3 regions of the Sporosarcina sp. P29 genome follow, and region 2 is predicted to be linked to each of the others. Evidence: riboswitches for the same ligand, from Rfam matches in the RefSeq annotation. Region 2 holds a riboswitch; each other region holds the start of a gene.
What was found. Region 2 has a riboswitch for S-adenosylmethionine ahead of metK (methionine adenosyltransferase). Riboswitches for the same ligand answer to the same signal wherever they lie in the genome.
Positions count from the first base shown of each region.

Region 1: linked by a shared signal. The riboswitch ahead of CSV68_RS09505 (methionine ABC transporter ATP-binding protein) and the one ahead of metK (methionine adenosyltransferase) in region 2 are both predicted to bind S-adenosylmethionine.
Region 3: linked by a shared signal. The riboswitch ahead of CSV68_RS09955 (methionine biosynthesis PLP-dependent protein) and the one ahead of metK (methionine adenosyltransferase) in region 2 are both predicted to bind S-adenosylmethionine.

Region 1 is NZ_PDYX01000009.1:17,171-24,886, reverse strand. Features, by position in the region: gene sdaAA (L-serine ammonia-lyase, iron-sulfur-dependent, subunit alpha) at 1-1,295, shown strand, start outside; gene CSV68_RS09515 (MetQ/NlpA family ABC transporter substrate-binding protein) at 1,383-2,207, opposite strand; gene CSV68_RS09510 (methionine ABC transporter permease) at 2,226-2,894, opposite strand; gene CSV68_RS09505 (methionine ABC transporter ATP-binding protein) at 2,887-3,900, opposite strand; SAM riboswitch class I at 4,020-4,131, opposite strand; gene CSV68_RS09500 (pyridoxal phosphate-dependent aminotransferase) at 4,360-5,526, shown strand; gene CSV68_RS09495 (tRNA dihydrouridine synthase) at 5,653-6,615, opposite strand; gene CSV68_RS09490 (glycine betaine uptake BCCT transporter) at 6,877-7,716, opposite strand, start outside.
Region 2 is NZ_PDYX01000001.1:381,006-388,721, forward strand. Features, by position in the region: gene CSV68_RS01815 (YitT family protein) at 1-300, opposite strand, end outside; gene CSV68_RS01820 (Fur-regulated basic protein FbpA) at 801-965, shown strand; gene CSV68_RS01825 (MFS transporter) at 1,008-2,171, opposite strand; gene CSV68_RS01830 (TetR/AcrR family transcriptional regulator) at 2,168-2,788, opposite strand; gene CSV68_RS01835 (YkuS family protein) at 3,021-3,254, opposite strand; gene CSV68_RS01840 (hypothetical protein) at 3,459-4,076, shown strand; gene CSV68_RS01845 (DUF3891 family protein) at 4,083-4,856, shown strand; gene metK (methionine adenosyltransferase) at 4,903-6,114, opposite strand; SAM riboswitch class I at 6,291-6,410, opposite strand; gene pckA (phosphoenolpyruvate carboxykinase (ATP)) at 6,588-7,716, shown strand, end outside.
Region 3 is NZ_PDYX01000009.1:102,575-110,290, forward strand. Features, by position in the region: gene CSV68_RS09920 (antibiotic biosynthesis monooxygenase family protein) at 1-84, opposite strand, end outside; gene CSV68_RS09925 (four-helix bundle copper-binding protein) at 235-558, shown strand; RNA gene ssrS (6S RNA) at 698-891, opposite strand; gene CSV68_RS09935 (hypothetical protein) at 1,004-1,237, shown strand; gene CSV68_RS09940 (type 1 glutamine amidotransferase domain-containing protein) at 1,466-1,981, shown strand; gene CSV68_RS09945 (hypothetical protein) at 2,202-2,384, shown strand; gene CSV68_RS09950 (glucose 1-dehydrogenase) at 2,472-3,233, opposite strand; gene CSV68_RS09955 (methionine biosynthesis PLP-dependent protein) at 3,382-4,512, opposite strand; SAM riboswitch class I at 4,592-4,692, opposite strand; gene CSV68_RS09960 (DMT family transporter) at 4,849-5,184, shown strand; gene CSV68_RS09965 (DMT family transporter) at 5,187-5,501, shown strand; gene CSV68_RS09970 (methylated-DNA--[protein]-cysteine S-methyltransferase) at 5,508-6,035, shown strand; gene CSV68_RS09975 (FadR/GntR family transcriptional regulator) at 6,041-6,763, shown strand; gene CSV68_RS09980 ((Fe-S)-binding protein) at 6,918-7,637, shown strand; gene CSV68_RS09985 (LutB/LldF family L-lactate oxidation iron-sulfur protein) at 7,662-7,716, shown strand, end outside.

The DNA of each region.
Region 1 (7,716 bases), on a different contig from region 2:
CAGCAAACGCACTGGCAGTATCTGAAGTAAATGCGAATATGGGAAGAATCGTTGCAACGCCTACTGCGGGATCGGCAGGAATCTTACCTGCTGTTCTAGTGCATGCGCTTGATACGGGCAAGTACACCCGCGAACAAATTGTTTTATCTATGTTCACAGCATCTGCGCTAGGGTTGGTCATCGCAAATCGCGCTTCTATTTCAGGAGCCGCGGGAGGATGCCAAGCGGAAGTCGGTTCTGCTACCGCAATGGCGGCAGGTACATTGGTAGAACTAGCTGGCGGCACACCTGACCAAGTCGGTCACGCAATAGGTATCGCACTGAAAAACTCATTGGGGCTAGTTTGTGATCCGGTGGCAGGTCTAGTAGAAATTCCATGTATCATTCGAAATGGACTGCATGCTATCACAGCTGAAGCTGCCGCAGATATGGCGATGGCAGGGGTTGTAAGTATCATCCCTCCAGACGAAGTAATTCACGTTATGCACGAAGTAGGACAGAACATGCCAGAATCACTGCGCGAAACTGGAATCGGTGGACTTGCTGGTACGCCCACGGGTCAAAAACTGAAAACCCAAGTATTTGGTAAAGACAAAGAGCAAAAAGCAAAAAGCAGTGGTGCACCAGCTAAATATCAAAGCGCCTATGAAATCATCGGCCCTGTCATGATTGGTCCATCAAGCTCACACACTGCTGGAGCTGTTCGAATTGGGAATGTTGCACATCAGCTTTTGAATGAGCAACCTATTCGTGCGAAGTTTTCATTAATGGGTTCTTTCGCCACTACTTATCAAGGACATGGTACCGACTTAGCGCTTCTGGCTGGTGTCATGGGTTACAATACAACCGATGAAAGAATTCCGAACGCTAAAGAACTTGCGAACGAAACAGGTTTGGAATATGAATTCACGAAACGCGTGCTGGGTAGCTATCATCCAAACACCGTACTTGTGGAGTTAACAGGATTGACCAACACAATAAAAGTTCTCGCCAGTTCACTTGGTGGAGGTAAAATTGAAGTACAGGAACTCGATGATTATCCATTAAAGTTCTCAGGCGAACGTCCAGCACTATTGATTCGCCATACCGATCAAAAAGGAGTCATCGCCGACCTTTTAAGTATTCTCTCGAGAAAAGGAATCAATATTGCCCGTATGGCGAATGAACGGTTTGCAATTGACGGCCCCGCTATTACGATTTGTGAAATCGACGGCTCAGTGGACGAGGAAATGCTTGCAGAGTTAAAACGCGATGTACCTATTATTGATGATATTGTATTGGTAGAAACAGAATAATTCTGCAGTAAAATACCAGACGTGAAGACACTTTCTATTGTCTTCACGCCTGGTATATTTTTTGCATTGCTACTATCTAGTTGTATATTACTTTTCCATCCAAGCTGGTTTGCCGAAACCTTTAAATTCGGATTCGATTATTTCTAGAAATTGCTCAGATTCTACTACTTCAATAATATCTTTCGCAAATTGCTTATCTACATTATCTGTTTTCACAGCTACCACATTACGGAACTTATCCGGCATATCTTCTAAAGCTAGTGCGTCTAATAAATCCATATTTGCTGCAATAGCAAAGTTACCAGGTACTGCTGCCAAATCAGATCCCTCAACTGAACGTGGTAATTGCCCTGCCTCAACCGGCTGAATCACTAAGTTCTTCGGGTTCTCTGTGATATCTTTTTCAGATGCCGTTAATTGGTCAATTTCTTCATCCATTTTCACTAACCCTACATCTTCCAATACATATAACGTTCTCGCTGCGTTCACTGGATCATTTGGAATAGTAATAGTTGACCCATCTTCAATTTCCTCAAGAGACTTATATTTGTTTGAATAGATACCTAATGGCGCTGTCGGTACTATAATTAACTCAGAAAGTTCCATATTGTTTTCTTTCTCGAAGTTTTCCAAGTACGTAATGTTTTGGAATAAGTTCGCATCAATATCTCCACTGTCCAACGAAATATTCGGCTGAATATAGTCGCTGAATTCTGTTATTTTAACAGTATATCCCTTTTCCTCAAGTGCTGGTTGAATGGCTTTTTTTAACATGTCACTATAAGGGCCTGCTGTTGCACCAAAATGAATATTTTTATCGTCATCCGATTTTTCGGTAGACTTTTCTCCTCCACAAGCTGCCAATGCCGCAACCAGCGCAGTAAGAATGAATGCCAGTACTAGTTTCTTCATAAATCCATCTCTCCCCTATTATCTTTTATCTATCATTTTTGAAAAACGGTCTCCACCAAATTGAATCAACTGCACTAGCACTATTAAAATGGCGACGGTAACTAGCATAATACTGTCATCATATCGGTAATAGCCGAAACGAATGGCCAAGTCTCCAATTCCTCCACCACCAACAAATCCAGCCATTGCTGAATAGGCAACTAAGTTAATTAACGTCAGTGTAAGTCCTTGGATAATACTCGACTTAGATTCAGGTAGTAGCACATTCCAAATAATCATCCATGGTGAAGCACCCGTTGAAATGGCTGCTTCTATAACCCCTTTGTCTATTTCACGCATGGACGTCTCAACAATCCTCGCAAAGAAAGGAATCGCTGCAACAGAAAGCGATACACTTGCAGCTGCCGGTCCAATCGTATTTCCAACGATTAGTTTCGTCAATGGTATTAGGGCTACAAGTAGAATAATGAATGGAATCGAGCGAATAATGTTGACGAAAAATCCAACAACCGAATTAATTGCACGGTTCTCTAAAAATAGTCCTTTATCTGTTGTAAATAATAGAACACCAAGCGGCAACCCAATGATCAGCGCAATCGAAAGGGAGATGCCGATCATATAAAGTGTTTCACCAAATGCTTTCATAATATCCGGCATAAGTTCCATGATGTGGGCTAGATCAAACATGTTGTCGGATCACCTCCACTTGTGCGTTTTGTTCAAGTATGTATGCAATCGCTTGCTCTACTTCTTCATGTTCACCTTGTAATTCCATTAAGAAAATCCCAAGTGCTCGTTCTTGAATATATTCAATCGATCCATGCAGGAAGTTTCCTTTGACTCTATACTTCTGCATTGTATCGGAAATCACACCCTCCATCGCTACTTCACCTTTAAATGTGATTTTTATCAGTGTACCGACCAAATTAGATATGACAGCTTCAGGGATGTCATAAGATACTACACTGCTAATAAACTCCTTTGTCAAAGGTTGAACCGGGTTAGAAAAGATGTCATACACCTGTCCTTCTTCAATAACTTTACCATCCTGCATAATCGCCATGCGATCACAAATCTCTTTTACCACATTCATCTCATGCGTAATTAACACAATGGTAATATTCAATTCTTTATTGATCTTTTTCAACAATCGTAATATAGACATCGTCGTGTTAGGGTCCAGTGCAGATGTCGCTTCATCACAAAGCAAAACGGATGGATTATTGGCTAAGGCTCTCGCAATACCAACGCGTTGCTTCTGCCCCCCGCTCAACTGCGCGGGATATACATTGCGTTTTTCAGACAGTCCCACCATTTCCAGTAGTTCCATTACACGAATTTCTATTTTATCTGACGGCATTTTGGCTGCCTGTAAAGCAAATGCGACATTTTCGAAAATCGTCTTTTGGCTTATTAAATAAAAGTGCTGAAATATCATTCCAATCTTCAAGCGCGCCTGCCGAAGTTGAACTCCTGATAGTTTTGTTAAATTCACATCATTAATTAAGATCGTGCCGCTCGTTGGTTTTTCCAACAAATTCAAACAGCGTATGAGAGAACTTTTTCCCGCTCCTGAATAACCGACAATACCAAATATTTCTCCAGTCTCGATGTCTAGTGATACATCATCTACACCTTTTACCACTCTTTCTTTTGTCTGATATACCTTAGACAAATGTTGAATTTGGATCATGTTCTCACTTCTTTCTACATTCAAGTAAATAATAATAATTAATTGATGGCATTAACACTTCTCTTTAAATTAAAAAAATTCTTTCATTTTCTAAATGAAAGAATTACTGAAATATTCTCAGCTTATCTCTCAGATGGAAAACCATGCTGTAGGATTTGGCACCTTCCTCGATTCATTCAAGGGGTTGCTGGACTTCAACGGGCCTTTTCCCTCAGTCACTCTTGATAAGAGATTGATATTAAATTATATGCGTAAAACATATACTAATCTGAATTAATAAAACTGTCAAGGTGAATAACGACAATTCAACAGAATATCCGACTTTTTCTATCAACTTTGTTTATTGCACTCAATTTTTGCAATCATCTGGAATCGAATAGTAAACCTTCTATTGAAAAGTCTAGTATGATCTATGTATACTTAACGCAAATACCCTATCAAAGAAAGAAGGAATAAACTATGGCATTGTCCAACCGGTTACAGAATCTCCCTCCGCATTTCTTTACGATATTATTAAATAAAGTAGAAAAGGCTATGGATGAAGGCAGAGATGTGATTAATCTAGGGCGTGGAAATCCTGATCAGCCGACACCTCCTCATATTATTAAAGCGTTGCAAGAAGCTGTTGAAGATCCAGCGACACATGGTTACTCTCCATTCAGAGGGACTCTTGCTTTAAAACAAGCAGTCGCTGAATATTATCAGCGTGAATACGATGTCACGATTGACCCTGAAACTGAAGTTGCGGTACTAGGCGGCACAAAAATTGGTGTTGTAGAACTACCTTTAGCTATTATGAATGAAGGAGACCTATTATTGCTGCCAGACCCTGGTTATCCCGATTACTTGTCAGGTGTAAGTTTAGCCGGCATTCGATATGATACGATGCCGTTACGTAAGGAAAATGAATTTCTTCCTGATTACGATGAACTAACCGATGATCAGAAAAAAGATGCTAAATTAATGTACTTAAACTATCCTAGTAATCCTACAGGCGTCACAGCAACTCCCGAGTTTTATGAAAAAACTGTAGCATTTGCTAAAGAAAATCAGATTGCTGTCTTACAAGATTTTGCATATGGAGGCATTGGTTTCGAGAGTGAGAAACCTATAAGTTTCTTACAAACAGAAGGGGCAAAAGAAGTCGGCATTGAAATGCTGTCCCTCTCCAAAATGTATAATATGGCAGGCTGGCGTGTTGGGTTTGCCGTTGGTAACTCTGAAATAATTGAAGCTTTAAATGTATTGCAAGACCATTTATTCACTAGTATCTTCCCAGCAGTTCAACGTGCCGCAATTGAAGCATTGACGGGACCTCAACAATGCGTTGAAGAGTTAGTGGCTCTCTATCAAGGTCGCCTGACAGTATTGCTAACGGAGTGCGAACGCATCGGTTGGGATGTCACAGCTCCAACCGGCTCATTTTTCGCTTGGCTACCTGTCCCAGAAGGCTTTACAAGCGAAACTTTCGCCGATTTATTACTGGATAAAGCAGACGTCGCAGTATCACCAGGGAACGGATTTGGTGTTCATGGAGAAGGATATATTCGTGTTGGGTTGTTAGAAAGTGAAGAACGGTTGCAAGAAGCGGTTCGTCGTATTGAAAAGCTCGGTTTATTTAAATAAGAACATGTAATTGCACCTAACATCCATTATTCAAAAAGCCTCCTTACTCATCCCAGTATTTCTGGAATGGTAAGGAGGCTTTCACATGTCTAAAATCATTTTCGTTACAGGCTTTTCTGAAATATATTAATCGAGGTCTGCGTTGTCCAGTAGTGCACGCACTTCATCTGTCGTATTCGTGCTCATCAATTCATTTCGAAGTTCGGCTGCTCCACGGAACCCTTTAATGTAAATCTTGAAGAAACGACGTAGTGGTTTAAATAGTCGAGGTTCAAGTTCTGTCGAGTATTTATCAAAGAGGTCCAAGTGTAGACGCAAAAGATCCAGCAACTCTTTATGATCATGCTCTTTCTTCTCTTTTTCAAATGCAAACGGATTATGAAATATTCCACGTCCTATCATAACCCCATCCACACCGTACTTCTCCACAAGCTCCATACCCATTTGACGATCAAGAATATCCCCGTTGATCGTCAGCAATGTGTCGGGCGCTATTTCATCACGAAGCTTTTTGATTTCAGGAATCAATTCCCAATGTGCATTGCCGTTACTCATTTCCTTACGAGTACGGAGATGGATCGAAAGGTTCGCGATATCTTGCTCCAGTACATGTCTGAGCCATGTGCGCCACTCTTCAATGTCAGTGTAGCCAAGACGCGTCTTGACACTGACAGGTAATCCTCCAGCTTTTGCAGCTTGAATAATTGCCGCGGCAGTTTCAGGATGGTTAATCAGCCCACTGCCCTTACCTTTTGTTGCAACGTTCGGCACAGGGCATCCCATATTAATATCCAATCCTTTGAAACCAAGTTCCGCCATCCCAATACTCATCTCGCGAAAATGTTCAGGCTTGTCTCCCCATATATGAGCGACGATTGGCTGTTCGTCTTCTGTAAACGCCAAACGTCCGCGCACGCTGAAGATTCCTTCTGGATGACAAAAGCTTTCCGTATTCGTAAATTCCGTAAAGAATACATCCGGACGTGCAGCTTCGCTTACTACATGGCGAAAAACAACATCCGTTACATCCTCCATCGGTGCTAGTATGAAAAATGGCCGTGGTAGATCACGCCAAAAATTAGTACTCATCGTTACGTTCAAATCCTCTCTTCAAAACCTGCAGCTGTGTGTACAAAAAATGGTTTTATTACATATACTCAACCCTTACAGATGCCAGTCTCACTATTATACAAAAAATGCACAGATGAATTCCACTTCTTTGAGCTACCACTAAAATTTATTAGTAAGCGACTCTATTTGATGTTGGTTTATTCATCAAACAGAGTCGCTTAATACCGTATGGGAAATTAAAAACCGTTGCTATTTACAGCAACGGCTTCAACTACTATTTCACCACTGCCTACGCATTGGTTTCTCTCTGCGCAACTCTTTCATTAAAGAGATGACCATCAATAACATGACGAACGAGAATGGTAAGGCGGCAATAATGATCGTGTTTTGTAAGGCAGCCAAGCCACCCACTGATAACAGAATTAATGCAATGGACGATTGGATAATACCCCAAATCATTTTTACACTAGTAGGCGGTGTCAGTGACCCATACGTCGATTGCATACCGAGCACAAACGTCGCAGAGTCAGCACTAGTCACGAAGAACGATGCAATTAATAGAATGGCGATAATCGAAATAATAAACGACCACGGCATTTCGTTAAACATTTCAAAGACCACTAGCTCAGACGAAGAACTTGCGATATCGGCTATTCCGCGACGCTGTATGTCGACAGCTGTCGTACCGAACGTAGAGAACCAAAATGCACAAAGCAATGTAGGTGCAAGAAGGACACCCACCATGAATTCTCGGATCGTACGGCCCTTTGAGACACGTGCGATAAACATACTGACGAACGGTGCCCATGAAATCCACCAAGCCCAGTAGAAAATCGTCCAGTCAAACAGCCATTGCTGATTACCTGCATTAAGCGGTGCTGTACGTAGACTCATTTGAACTAGATTTCCTACGTAACCACCAAGTGATTCAGTAAACATATTCAATATTAACAACGTCGGTCCCAACACAACAACGAATGCAAGAAGTAACACAGCAAGTACCAAGTTTGTATTGGATAAATACTTGATCCCTTTACTTAGTCCCGACGAAGCGGAAATGATAAACAGTACTGTAACTATAGCGATAATAATAAACTGAGAGAATGTTCCGATCTCAAT
Region 2 (7,716 bases):
TGGCAATAATTCAAGAAATAGTGTAGTGAACGCAACGGATAAAATACTATAAATTGTGAAACCTTTCCCTACTTTAAACCAACCAAGAATAAAGACTGGTATGTTGAAAAGTAATAATAAAATACCTGTACTAATGGTCATATCCAAGTGGTCCTTTAGAACACTTGATACTAACTGGGCTGCACCCGCAAACCCACTCGCATAGACATTTGCATTGATAAGAAAGAAATTTAATGATAGAGCCATAAGTAGCGATCCTAAAATTACAACCGTCACCCGTTTTGCTTCAATGAAAAACATAGCGACCTCCTATGGTAAATAACAATTTAATGCACGAACTAGATTATATCTATTCTTCCCTCATAATGGTACCCCTAAGCGTCATTTAACATAAAAATAGCCACTAAAAATGCAATTATCCTCCTTACCATTCTTACTATGCCACCGATCCGCCACCTGTTCTACTGTCACTACCATTCACAAATATCACGTCTACCGGAATAAATAATGAATCAATTGATGAATTTACGTCAGGTTTGATGCGTCTTCGATTTATTTCGTCATCAGACAAAATAAGCTTCCGAACTACTATTTCTGTCATTCAATGTCGTATATGATAACATCCACACATTATTCTTTCACTAGTGTGAATCTACTATAAATCACAAGTCCCTATTACACTACCAAAACAAAATTAAATAATTAGTTGAACGGTTCGAAAGTTTCAACTATGGATTATACGGTTTAATTCGGAAAAATATCGGCTATATTTAGAGGGGGAATCAAGGAGGAAATGTACGATGAAAACAAACAAAAGGGTATGTGAGTCAAAACGAGACAAAATGATTGAAGAACTCGTTTCAAAAGGGGTATTTAAAATTGATGGGAAACAACTGTACGAATTACCGCTTCAATTATTAATGAAAGAATACGAAGCATTCGGTCAAACCGATATTCAAATGTAATGAAAAATGAGACGTACCCAATTGGGCACGTCTCATTTTTATTTACGCTTCTATAGCTGAAACTTTAGACTTTCTTAAAATCTTAAACAAAATGATGAGTAAAACCGTGATGCCTAGCGCAATTCCTATCACGGAATACTGGAAACGAATTGTCGGAGAGCCTGCTATTGCTGCAATTCCATCCAATATTAAAGGTGAACTAAATTGTCCAATGAAAATCGAACTCGATACGATTGCAATCACTCGGTCACTATGAAGAGGATTAACTAGGCTGAGCGCTTTAACGTTGATCAATGGGAACAAAATCCCTTGGCCAAAACCAATTACGCATGTACAAGCTAAAATTAGTGGGACAGAATGACTTAAAGCCAAACCAGTGAATGCAACCCCCATTAAGAATATACTGATCGGCATGATATAGGATTTCAAGATATCTTGTAGCTGAATCAATGTCAGGCTAGTAATCATACCACCTACAGTTGTAAAAGAAATCACTGTTCCTGCCAATGCTGAGCCACCTATATTGCTTTGCTCCAAGTAGAGTGCCATGTTCGTGGCAACCGAATAGTAAACTAACATAATACCTGCAGAAGCTGCTGCATATCCAAATACAGTCAATGGCATTTTCCGTTTCTCTACACTCTTATCTTGTTTAACCGGTGTATCTTTCGGTAAGAATATAAAGACCAGAATGAAAATCACGACACCCATTAAATACACATTAAACGGAGCTCTCCAACTGATAGCTGCTAAGTAACCTGCTAGCATCATAGTGATGATTCCACCAAAGTTACTGAATGCAGAATTATACCCCATCATCTTCACTTGTTCACGGCCTCTAAAATGATCACTAATTAACGTAATCCCAAGCGGCATGACTAAGCCGACACCAGCTCCTAGCACGAATCGAAAGGCTAGTAACATTTCAATCGTATTGGTAAACTGTGCGCCTACCCCTGCCAAGACATATATGAATAAGCCGATTAGAGCAACAGTCCGTTTCGGTATCCTTGACGTTAACCAACTAGAGATGAATGTAAATGGAATGATCAATAATGAAGGTGCCGTTAATATCAATTTGATAAATACGGGACTGGCCTCTGGGAAGTTTGCGGCAATCAATCCAAGGGCTGGAGATATAGCGGCTCCTGCCATAACCGTGGCCATCGAGATGGATATGATCGTTGGTTTCAACATGCGGTTCATTGGTCATCCCCCTGTTCTGGATGACGTTTTAGTTGGCGTAATACTTTTTCAGCTGATACTTTAATAGGTGAAATCTTGCGAGCATTTGTTAATAATAAGCCATGCACTAATGATAAATGATACACGGCTAATTCTTCTGCATCTCCTTCAATAAACTCCTCAGCAATTTGTCCTTTAATAATAATATGTTCAATTCTTTCGACCATGAATCGATATTTTTCCACAATTTCTTCTTTCACTTCTTGTGTTAAATAATCAGAATACAAAGCTTGCATGATCAGGATATGGCGGTGTACTCCATCACGTAATGAACCAGAATGAGTTGCTTCAGTAAGCCATTCCAATTGCTTTAAAGGACTGTTATGTTTTTCCTCCGCTTGATCCACTGTATCAATGAGTACAGTTAGTAACTCAAGAATCACCGTGACGTATAGGTCCTCTTTTGATTTGAAGTAGTGATAAAACAAGCCATGACTTTGTTCAGCTTTGTTTGTAATGTCACTAATTTTTGTTGCTGCATATCCTTTAGTACCAAATAATACGATAGCGGCTTCTTTTAAATCATGTTGCCGAGTATCGCGAATCTCTTGAATCTTTTCATTCTTTCGGGGTGACATAAAGGGTTTTCAACTCACTTCTTTTTATTGATTGACTCACGAGTCAATGTTGACCAGTTTACTGTCCTGTTGGGTTTTTGTCAACTCCCAAAAAAAGTAGCGCAAGAGTAACTTGGAGAAATGTGTTGGATTTTAACCAAGCTTTATTCAATAGCGAATTTTGCAAAATAAAAACTGAAGAACAAACACCAATTGGGTTAGTCCTTCAGTCTTATATAAAATGTATTAACTATCAACGGTGTAATCTTTTTTCAACATCTTCTACAATATCTTGTACAGAGTTGCCTTCAATACTCACCACAGGAAAGTCGAATTGGTCGATATTGACATCGCTCAATGCACGTACAACGCCCATGTCATAGCCACTTAAATTTTCATCACTTGCGAACATCTTCACTTCATGACCCTTTTCCTCTAATGCTTGTTTCACATCTTCAAATGGTATTTCTACTGCAATTTTCGCCATACTCTATTCCTCCTTAGTCCTTACTTGATTTCGCTAATACTCTATAATTTCCCCACTGTCAGTTAAGTTAAACATGGCTTCTTACGGAATGCATTTATATTTGGTAATAACTAGACGATTCATTTTGTAAGAAGTGGGTATTTTACTATTACAGCCTTAGAGTCATTATATGAAATAGATTTTATAAAGGGAGTAGACGTGATTATGTTTGGGTTATCGGATCTCATTGGCTTGGTTATTTCTAGTTTCATCATTTTACCTGTCGTGACTTTTCTGCGAGAGGCAGGATATTTTGTTATCAGTGGATTATTCGGTGTAAAAAACGCCAGACTTACTATTGGTTCGGGGCCCAGGTTATTTCAATTGGGCGTTTTAGATATACGTAAGTATTATCATGTCAACAGCTGGTTTTCCTTCGATTCAGTCAAAAGAAAAAGTAATTTTGCTTATATATGTATTTATGCCGGACCTATCTTAATTAACGTAGTAGTAGCTGTCACGATGAATGCTTTGATCGCAAATGGATTCTTTGAAGACTCCAAGACATTCTGGAATCGCTTTATTTTCTACGCATTCTATTTTGTACTATACGACTCTATTCCGATGAAAACCGTAAATGGCAAACCGAATAACGGTATGATCATTTATGAACTGCTACGATATGGCAAACGTGTCGATTTCAATGAAGAACCCATTATTCCGGGGACTACAGAAGCAGATGAAATGTATCAGGAAGAAGTCGAGAAAATTGAGAAAATAGAAGAAGAGATAAAAGAAGAAATTATACAAAATGACGGCGTTCCACCCGACAAGAAAGGATGAACTGAGATGATTGTACGTGAACATGAGAAGTCATTTATCTTCGTACAACAACATCATCATGGACACCTAGCTGAAGAATTAATGAAACATTGGAAAAAGGATATGTTTCCTGATGATCAATGGCGCCCTTCTGTACTAACCGCCATTAGGAACCACGACATCGGCTGGTCTCCTTTTGACGAACAACCTTTTTGGAATGATGCGACGTCTGCACCTTTTCAATTCACCGACTTCCCTCTTCTCCCTAAAACCGTCCTTTATCGTCAAGGTATCGATGAGGTGGAAAAGATAGATCTTTACGCAGCTATGCTTTGCAGTTTTCATTATGAACAGTTTATACAAAGCAGTAACGAGAAAGCAGCACACCTTTTTATCGAGGGCGAACAAAATCGTCGAGAACGGTTGTCTAGAGAAGTCGAAGGTTTTACTAAAGAATTATTCGAAAAACATTACGCTTTGCTGCAGCTTGGGGATAATTTTTCTTTATATTGTTGTGTGAATGATTCTGGGGTCGACAAAGCGGATGAGCATGCATTTTTTCGTAACGGCATTCCTTCCTCGAGTATTTTCCATTCATTACCGATAGAACGAATTGGGATATACTTTGCAGATCAACACACTATTAAGGTAGAGGATTACCCATTTTGCTGTTCGTTTGATGTGGAAGTGAAGCAAAAGAACGTGCTGAAACAAGATATTAAGGATAAAGGATTGCAAGTAGCTTATGAAGAGGCGGACTATGAAGTAATTTCTTTTCACATTTCACCTGCACCCAAATAAAAAGTGCAGAAAGAGGTAATAACTCCCCTTTCTGCACTTCATGACTTTATTGTTTCACGCGTACTTTACTAGCAAGTTCTTTCAACGCTTCCACTTTATCTGTCTGCTCCCATGGCAATTCGATATCAGTGCGGCCAAAGTGACCGTATGCTGCTGTTTGTTTGTAGATTGGACGACGTAGGTCAAGCATTTTAATGATTCCTGCCGGACGAAGGTCAAACAATTCACGTACGAACTCCACTAATTGCGTTTCCGATAGTTTACCCGTGTCAAATGTGTTGATTGAGATAGAAACCGGGCTCGCTACTCCAATAGCATAGGCCAACTGAACTTCACAGTGCTCAGCTAATCCTGCTGCGACAATGTTCTTTGCAACATAACGTGCTGCATAAGAAGCGGAACGGTCTACTTTTGTTGCGTCTTTCCCTGAGAATGCACCACCGCCATGACGGGCATATCCACCGTACGTATCGACGATAATTTTACGTCCAGTCAGACCGGAGTCTCCTTGAGGTCCACCCACAACAAAGCTGCCAGTAGGATTAATGAAGTATTTAGTCTCCTCGTCCAACAAGTTTTTGGGAACTACTGCATCAATGACAACTTTCTTTATATCCTTCTCAATTTGCTCGAGTGTTGCTTCAGGATGATGTTGTGTGGAAATAACGATTGTGTCAATTCGCACTGGATTATTGTCTTGATCGTATTCTACCGTTACTTGTGTTTTGCCATCAGGACGTAAATAAGAAATTAGTTCTTCTTTACGAGCTTGTGCGAGGCGTTGTGCCAATTTATGAGATAGGCTGATAGGTAAAGGCATTAATTCCGGTGTTTCATTACACGCGTATCCAAACATTAGACCTTGGTCTCCTGCACCGATTGCATCTAATTCTTCATCTGACATAGAGCCTTCGCGTGCTTCAAGTGCCACGTTAACACTTGCAGCGATTTCAGGTGATTGCTCATCAATGGAAGTAAGTACGGCGGACGTTTCGTAATCAAAGCCGTATTTTGCACGAACATAGCCAATTTCCTTAACCGTATCGCGAACAACTTTTGGAATATCCACATACGTTGTCGTAGTGATTTCTCCCATTACTAATACGAGTCCAGTCGTGATACTCGTTTCACATGCCACACGCGCATTTGGATCTTCCGTTAGGATCGCATCTAAAATTGCGTCTGAAATCTGGTCGCACATCTTGTCAGGATGGCCTTCTGTAACTGATTCTGATGTAAACAGTCGACGGTTTGTCATTTTGTTTCCCCCTATATTAAGCATCATGATACGGTACTCTCATAAGTCCCTGGTAAAGTTCCACGCCTAGACGTCAAGCATATACCATAAGGATTCAGGGCTAGACAATATAAAAAGCCCTCTACTCATATTCAATCCATGAGTAAAAGGCAAAATTTCACGCGCAGCACCTTTCACTCTTATCGTCCAAGGAATTAAACCTTGCTTCAGGTTTGGCACCTTCGCGTTAGACTTATGTCTATTGCAGGTTGCCGGGTTTCACAGGGCCTGTACCCTCCACCAACTCGGGATAAGAGTATCCGTTCATGACACATCGTATTAAAAAGTTTAGATTTTGTCAAATTTTTTATCCTAAATCACTTGAGTTTTCCATTAGTATAGATTAATATTCTTAATGTGTTATACTATTTACGAATTAGGATATTCTCATCAAGATCAAAATAAATCGACTACGCAAAGGACGGTATGTAAACATGATATCTGCAAAAATTGATGATAGTTTAAAAAGTCTTCTTAGTGGAAGCAACGTGACGATCCAAGCGTCTGTGGCGGAATTAACAGAAAAAGCAGTAGCAAGAAACGAAGCTAAACTTTCTGCTGATGGTGCAATCACTGCACGTACAGGTAAATATACAGGACGCTCACCTAAGGACAAATTCATCGTTGAAGATGCAGTGTCTAAGGATAAAGTAGATTGGGGTAGTACGAACAGTCCGATTTCAGAAGAGATCTTTGATTCATTATACACGAAAGTCATCGATCATTTGAAGGTAAAAGATGAACTCTTTGTATTTAAAGGGTTTGCAGGAGCAGATAAAGACTCTCAATTGTCTATCCAAGTAATTAATGAATTAGCTTGGCAAAATCTGTTTGTTCACCAACTATTCATCCGTCCTACCGAAGAAGAATTAAAAGCACATGAATCGCAATTCACTATTTTGGCTGCCCCTTCATTCAAAGCGGATCCAAAAGTGGATGGCACAAACTCTGAAACGTTCATCATTGTTTCGCTTGAAAAACGAATTGTCTTGATCGGTGGAACAGAGTATGCTGGAGAAATGAAAAAATCTATTTTCTCCGTTATGAACTTCTTGCTTCCTGAGCAAGATATTCTATCTATGCACTGTTCAGCAAACGTTGGAGAAGAAGGCGATGTCGCTCTATTCTTCGGACTTTCTGGAACAGGTAAAACTACACTTTCAGCAGATGCTAACCGTAAACTTATTGGAGACGATGAGCATGGATGGTCTGATAATGGCGTATTTAACATTGAAGGTGGATGTTACGCAAAATGTATCAACCTTTCTGCCGAAAAAGAACCTGAAATTTTCGGAGCAATCCGTTTCGGCGCTGTTTTAGAAAACGTTGTATTGGATGAAGTAACGCGCATTCCAGATTATGATGATAAATCACTAACAGAAAATACACGTGCTGCTTATCCAATCGAAAATATCGATAATATTGTGACACCGTCTGTTGCGGGTCACCCGAAGAATATCATCTTCCTTACGGCTGATGCTTCCGGCGTATTGCCTCCGATCTCGATTCTTACAAAAGAACAGGCAATGTACCACTTCTTGAGCGGTTTCACTTCCAAACTTG
Region 3 (7,716 bases), on a different contig from region 2:
ATCATTATTCATTAATGACGCACGTGCTTCTTCTGGTAAGTTACCTGCATCTTCTAGTGGACCTGTCCATTTAAATAGTTTCATTTCAGACACCTCATCTTTTTCTATTTTGTTAATTACTATATAGTATAACGGAGAAATGAAAATGCTTTCAATGAATAAGAAAACAGTGCTGTTGGTTTACTATCGAAAATAGGAGGGAAGAGTAAGAAAAATACATTTGGAGGAGATTGAATGAATCAAAAGTACGCAGATGTACTGAATGCATTAGAGGATTGTATAAAGGCGTGTAATCATTGTTTTGACGCATGTCTAAAAGAAGAAGACGTTCGTATGATGGCGGACTGCATTCGACTCGATCGAGAGTGTGCTGACATTTGTTCATATGCAATCCAGTCGATTACTCGACAAAGTCCATTTACAGAAAATGTCTTGCAACTATGTGCGGAAATTTGTGAGCAGTGTGCTGAAGAATGTGGGAAACACGATCATGATCACTGCAAACAGTGTGCTGAAGCATGTCGGAAATGTGCGGAAGCTTGTCGCAGCGTAGCTTAATTTCTTAAATGAAGATAAAGCATTTTTCATCTTTACGTAGGTATTTTTTTGATCGCAATAAGTTAGCTTCTCTTATTAAATGATTTCACATACAAAACAAAAAACCTTCCATACAAGTATGGAAGGTTTTTCTCTGTTTATGTAAGCCGTGTTTGCCGTACTTAGTCATAGAAAGTTTTAAACCACCACTCCTCAAAGTGGGTGTTTGCGGAAAACGTTCCTGTATGTCTGAATTGCTAAAAGGAATCCAGCATGCCATTTCCGTTTCGTAATAAACTCCCTTTTACAGCTTAAAGGTTAAAACTTAATGTCATACGAACAATACAGCTTGTAGATTTATCTTACACCCGGAAAAGAGGAAATGCAAATGGAAAGTTCTTCTGTTTGTTGAAACTAAAACGTATAATAGAACGTATAGAAATGAAAAGACAAGGGGTGGTCATGTATGGAACCGCATGAAAACAACTCAGAAAAACAACAACTCGTTACAAGACAGGCAGAGGAAATCAGTACGTTGAATCAAGAAGTGGATGTACTTCGTAAAGAGGTGAAACAGCTTCGTGAAGATATTGAGCTGATTGATATATTTCAAAAGAAACCCATCGTTTCATCTGCTGTAATCGGACAAGTCGGTGGTATTATTATCGCTATACTAGTCATTATCGGAATATTCTTTTAGATGAATGACTCTGCACTGTTATTATAAAATTGGTGGGACTATAGTTTACCCCGATCGTGCTGAAAAGGCAGAGATTGCGCCATATATTATGTCTATTCAAAGCTTATTGCCATGCTTGGTTTCTGTAAAGCCTGTACTCTGAAGTAGAACTAAATCGTAGATGATGTTTAGACACTTTGTAATGTGGAATAGTATATACAGTACATCACATAAGGAGTGGTAAGCACTATGGCTAAAATAGCGACAGTACTTGGAGATATGTTTGAGGACTCAGAATATATGAAACCGGCTACAGCGTACAAAGAAGCTGGACATGAAGTAGAAGTGATTGGCGCGGAAGCGGGAACTGAAGTAACAGGGATGAAAGAAAATACAAAAGTGAAAATTGATAAAGCAATTGCTGACGCTAAATCATCGGATTATGATGCTTTGTTTATTCCGGGCGGATTTTCACCTGACATTTTGCGTGCAGATGATCGTTTCGTAAAATTTGTCAAAGAATTTATGGATGCAGAAAAACCTGTATTCGCAATTTGTCACGGCCCACAATTGCTCATCACAGCGAAAGCACTTGAAGGACGCGATGCCACAGGATACACGTCTATTCGTGTAGATATGGAATATGCAGGTGCAAAATACGCGGACAAAGAAGTAGTAGTTTGTCAGAACCAACTCGTAACAAGCCGCACACCTGATGATATTCCGGCATTTAATCGTGAATCACTTAAACTTCTAGAGAAATAATAATTGTTTCGACCGTCAAGGTGTAAAAGCCTTGGCGGTTTTTTTATGCCTTCTTAACATTAAAACGCCGCTTACAACATACGATAACAATACAATTTCACATTCGTTGAAAAAGATTCTCAATTGTACTTGAAAAAGGTTCTCAATGAGAGTATGCTAAAAGCAACGAATAAATCGGAGAGACGATCGCGTCTTACAATGGAAAGGTTGGGGATCTACTATGTATAAGATTGTTGCATGGGCGGTATTAGCAGGGATTGCATTAGGTACAGTAGCAGGATTTTCATTTGGAAGTAAAGAACTGGCAGGAATGCTCGCTGGAGTGGCGGCACTCGCATTTATAGCGGCACCTGCAGCGGTCGTCTATGCAAGCGAAAAGAAGAAATGGCAGCAAGCTCATTAATAGACGAAAAAGCATCCGAAATTTTGGATGCTTTTTTGTATGATTTTCATTAGATATTCCCAAAGATTTTTCTTGAAATACATAACCTTAATATGCAGACCATCCATTGTCAGCTTCCATGACAACGCCGTTAACATAAGAGGATTCATCTGATGCAAGGAATAGTGCAATGTTTGCAATTTCTTCCTTAGTTCCCGGACGGCTCATCATGTTTACGCCCCTTAGAGCTTGCTTCATGCCGAATTCATCCGGTTGAGTCAAACTGTTTGTGATATTAGTCGGTATTTGCGCTGGGGCAATTGCGTTACAGCGGATGTTTAATGGACCGTATTGAGAAGCAACGCTTTTTGTCATCCCTGCGACCGCATGCTTTGAAGCGGTGTAAGCAAAACCACCTCTACCACCTGTCACTGCTGAGATAGAAGCCATGTTGACGATAACCCCTGACTTTTTTTCTTCGAAGATAGCTAATGCTTTACGAGTTGCACGCATCACACCTGTTGTGTTGATTGCCAATACTTTGTCCCATACTTCATCTGTCACTGTAGCCGCAGAGTACATATTGTCCATAATCCCAGCATTGTTCACTAGAATATCAAGAGTACCGAATCGCTCAACTGCTGTATCAATCATTTTTTGTACATCTTCCTCAACTGTCACGTTGGTTTTAACTGCTAGCGCTTCACCGCCAGTACTTTTGATCGTCTGGACAGTTTCTTCCGCACCTTCCATATTCATATCTGCGATGATAAGCTTTGCGCCTTCACGGGCATACAGTACAGCAATTTCTCGTCCAATCCCAGAACCAGCGCCAGTTACTACTGCTACTTTATTTTCTAAACGTTTCAACAATATCGCCTCCAATAGTATTCGTATGTTCTTTTTTATTATATACTTTAATGTCTAACTATTGAAAGGTTTAGCTTCATTGCTTTGACTACATAAAAAACTCGAACTGTCATAGTTAAGCTGACGGTTCGAGTTGTACTGTTTACTATTATTGAACTTTTATGCCTTCGACTACTTCTTTTGCAGCATAAAGAGCTTGTTTCACATCAGCAATCAAATCGTCTACATCTTCGACTCCAACCGAGAAACGTAGTAGACGGTCGTCCACTCCACGGCGATTACGTTCTTCCAATGGAATATCCATATGTGTCTGTGTAGTTGGATACGTGATAAAGCTTTCCACACCACCCAAACTTTCAGCGAATGAAATAAGGTTCATGTTTTCAAGGAATGGTCCCACCCACTCGCTATTCTGTACACGGAATGACAACATACCCCCAATACCAGCGTAGAGCACATCGACAATGAGTGGTTCTTGTTCTAAATAAGATACCATTGCTTTCGCATTCGCGTCATGTTGTTTCATACGTAAGTGCAATGTTTTTAGACCGCGAACGACAAGCCATGAGTCAAGGGGAGACAATGTAGCTCCAATCGCATTATGGTTAGTAAATAGGCGTTCGCATAATTCCTCACCCTTTGCGACGACTAAACCTGCTAGTACGTCATTATGTCCCCCGATATATTTCGTTGCACTATGAATGACAATATCTGCACCTTCTTCAATAGGTCGCTGGAAATAGGGTGTTAAGAACGTATTGTCGACAATTAGCAATAAACCATGTTTTTTTGCCAATTCCGCATACGTACTGATTGCTATGTTTTGCATTAATGGATTGGTGGGTGTTTCCAAGAAGATCGCTTTTGTGCGATTAGTAATCGCTTGCTCGACTTCTGAAACATCATCGAACGATAAGTATCGCGTCTTCACATTGTACGTCTCTTCATATTGATTAAATAAGCGATACGTACCGCCATATAGGTCTTCAGGCGCTAATAGTTCTGAATCTGTCTTAAATAAAGATAAAATTAGTTGAATGGCTGCCATTCCAGAACTGCACGCATATCCTTGATCACCGGATTCCAAGTTTGCAATTCCATCCTCTAAGACAGAACGCGTAGGGTTTTTTGTACGTGTGTAATCATATCCAGTAGATTTGCCCAGACCTTCATGATGGTATGCTGTCGACAAGTAAATCGGCGTATTTACTGCTCCGGTTTTCTCATCACTGTGATTTCCAAGTTGTACTAATCTAGTTTCTAATCCGTTGTTTGTCATGAATATCCATCCCCCCAGAAAAATAAAAAAGAACCTCTTCTTTTCGAATAGGCCCTCGAACATACAAGTGTATACAGTATTCTCATCTTCAAGGTGGTGTCACCCTTGGAATTAGCACCGTGCCTGGGGCTGGTTGCTGAGACATCGCTGGGCCTATCCCTCCGTCTCTCTCGATAAGAATATTCACAATATAGGCAAAACTGTTGACGGATTTATTCTATCATGCAGATATACTAGATGCAAGTTCCCTTTTATCGTCATTCGATGATTTTTTGTTTCAGTAAAAGATTTGCTATACTTATAGATACTCTTCACGATGGAAAGGAGATTTTTAATTTGGCTTGGGGGTATGTCGCGCTGGCGGCTATTATAGAGATTTTCTGGGTAGTCGGTCTTCGTTACTCTGAAACAGTTATTCAATGGACTGGAACCGGTGTGGCAATTGTTTTCAGTTTTTATTTCATTATTAAAGCATGTGAAAAATTACCTTCCGGGACGGTATACGCAGTTTTTACCGGATCAGGTGCCGCTGCAATCCTTTTAGTGGATATATTCATCTTTCAAGCAGGCTTCACATGGGTTACGCTGACATTCATCGGATTAATCGTCATTGGGGTAATCGGCATTAAGTTGACTACAGATGAAAAAGCGGATACAGAAGGAGGTAGCTGACAATGGCTTGGGTGTACTTGGCTATTGCGAGTCTCGGGGAGATTTTCGGTGTGGTAAGTATTAATTATTATTTACAGAAGCGTTCAATTAAAAGATTGTTACTTATTGTGGGGATATTTGGTTTCGGCTTTGTTTTTCTATCACTTGCGATGCGTGAAATTCAGATGAGTACAGCTTATGCGGTATGGACAGGGTTAGGAGCAGCAGGAGCCGTATTGATGGGGATTTTGATTTTTAAAGAATCTGCTAGCATCAAACGTCTCTTCTTTTTATCACTCATTATTCTCGGTGCAGTCGGCTTAAAGTTATTCGGATAAAGGGGAGTGAACATACTGGTTTATTGGACACAATTTGATTTCGACGAATGGACAGTGACACTAGCTGCTACAGAAAAAGGACTTTGCTACGTGGGACTTGCCGAAAAAAGTTTGGAACATATGAAGGATTGGACTAAGCGATTTGATAATAAAGAATTAAAGGAAGATGAAACAAAGCTTGAAGTCTATACGAGTCGGTTCATAGAGTATTTTTCAGGGAAAGCTACTGGTTTTTCAGAGCTGTCGCTTGATTTAAAGGGAACACCCTTTCAACTGCAAGTATGGGAAGCACTACAACGAATACCATATGGTGAAATCGTAACTTATTCGAAAATTGCAGAACAAATAGGAAAAGTATCTTCTGTTCGGGCTGTAGCATCTGCAATAGGCAAAAATCCGATATTGATCGCGGTGCCTTGTCACCGTGTGATTTCAAAAAGTGGAGGATTGTCAGGCTATCGTGATGGTATGGAACATAAAAGTAACTTGCTGCAACTGGAGAAATCGAGCTTGATAAGTGATAGGACGGAGTGAGCAACATGAAATATAAGCAAATTAAACAGAAGAAAATATATGAAGAAGTGGCGGATAGTTTATTAGACTCCATTCAATCTGGAGAGTTAAAGCCGGGTGATAAATTAGATTCTGTACAGCAACTGGCTGAAAACTTTACAGTTGGCAGATCAACAATTCGCGAAGCCTTATCAACATTACGTGCTAGAGGGCTTATAGAAATGCGACAAGGAGAGGGAACATATGTCAAGGAGTTTTCATCCGTCGATATGATCTTTCCGTTACAGAGTGCCATGCTCATGAATCAACAGGATATTCAACATTTGTTAGCTGTGAGAAAAATAGTTGAGACCGGAGCCGCAGCAAATGCAGCCGAATCCCGTACAGTATACGATTTAAAAAAGATGGAAACTGCACTCAATGAAATGAAAAAGCATGCCGGGGATATTTTGCTAGGTGAAAAAGCGGATCTAGACTTCCATTTTGCAATCGCAGAAGCAACAAAAAATCCATTATTGGTAAATTTGTTGAGCCAAGTGGCAGGACTAATGAGTGAATCGATGAGAGAGACACGTCGTATTTGCCTTTATTCGGAGACTGCGACAGTAGATCGTTTGCATGATGAGCATGAGGCCATATTTTTAGCGATTAAATCACAGCAACCAGAAATTGCGTCTAGTACTATGCAAGCCCATCTTCTGAATGTGGAGTCTGTTCTAATAGATCATTGGAAGTCAGTAAAAGAATAACATTACTCACTCATTTTCTTTTGAGCGATTTTTTTATAGCGAAATAAATGAATGCTCTGTCAATGAACAAATCTTTGTAGTATGCTATGTAAAATATTAGTCATCTGATGACCTGTTGACTGTGTGAAATATTTTAGCGAAGAGGTGAAGTGAAATGAAGGTTAGCTTATTTATCACATGTCTTGTAGACATGTTTTATGCAGAAGCCGGCAAAGACATGGTAGAAGTATTGGAAAGACAAGGCTGTGAATTATCGTTTCCAAAGGGGCAAGTTTGCTGCGGACAGCCTGCTTATAACAGCGGTTATGTAGAAAATTCCAAATCGGCAATGAAGAATATGATCAAGGCATTTGAAAATGCGGAGTATGTTGTCACGCCTTCAGGATCTTGTGCCACCATGTTTAAATTGTATCCTGATGTATTCAAAGATGATCCCAATTGGTTACCAAGAGCGCAAGAGTTGGCAGATAAAACGTATGAGTTCACTCAGTTTCTTGTCAATGTATTGCAAGTGGAAAACGTTGGAGCTAAATTGATGGGAAAGGCCACTTATCATCCGTCTTGCCATATGACGAGATTACTAGGCGCAAGTGAAGAACCAAGAAAGCTATTGAATCAAGTGGAAGGACTCGAAATGATCCCTTTACCCAATGCACATAATTGTTGTGGATTTGGCGGAACATTCTCCGTGAAGATGGGAGATATCTCTGAACAAATGGTAGATGAGAAGGTGAATAGTGCCATGGCGACTGAAGCAGATTATTTAATTGGGGCGGACTGTGGTTGCCTGATGAATATTGGCGGACGAGCAGAACGTGTAGGCAAGCCTATCCGTGTTATGCATATCGCGCAAGTATTGAATAGTCATGAGTAAATCAAAAAAAGTGAGGTGATAGCAATGGCGATGAAGTTCAGTAAGAAAAACTTTACAGATCGTACAAAGGATAATATTT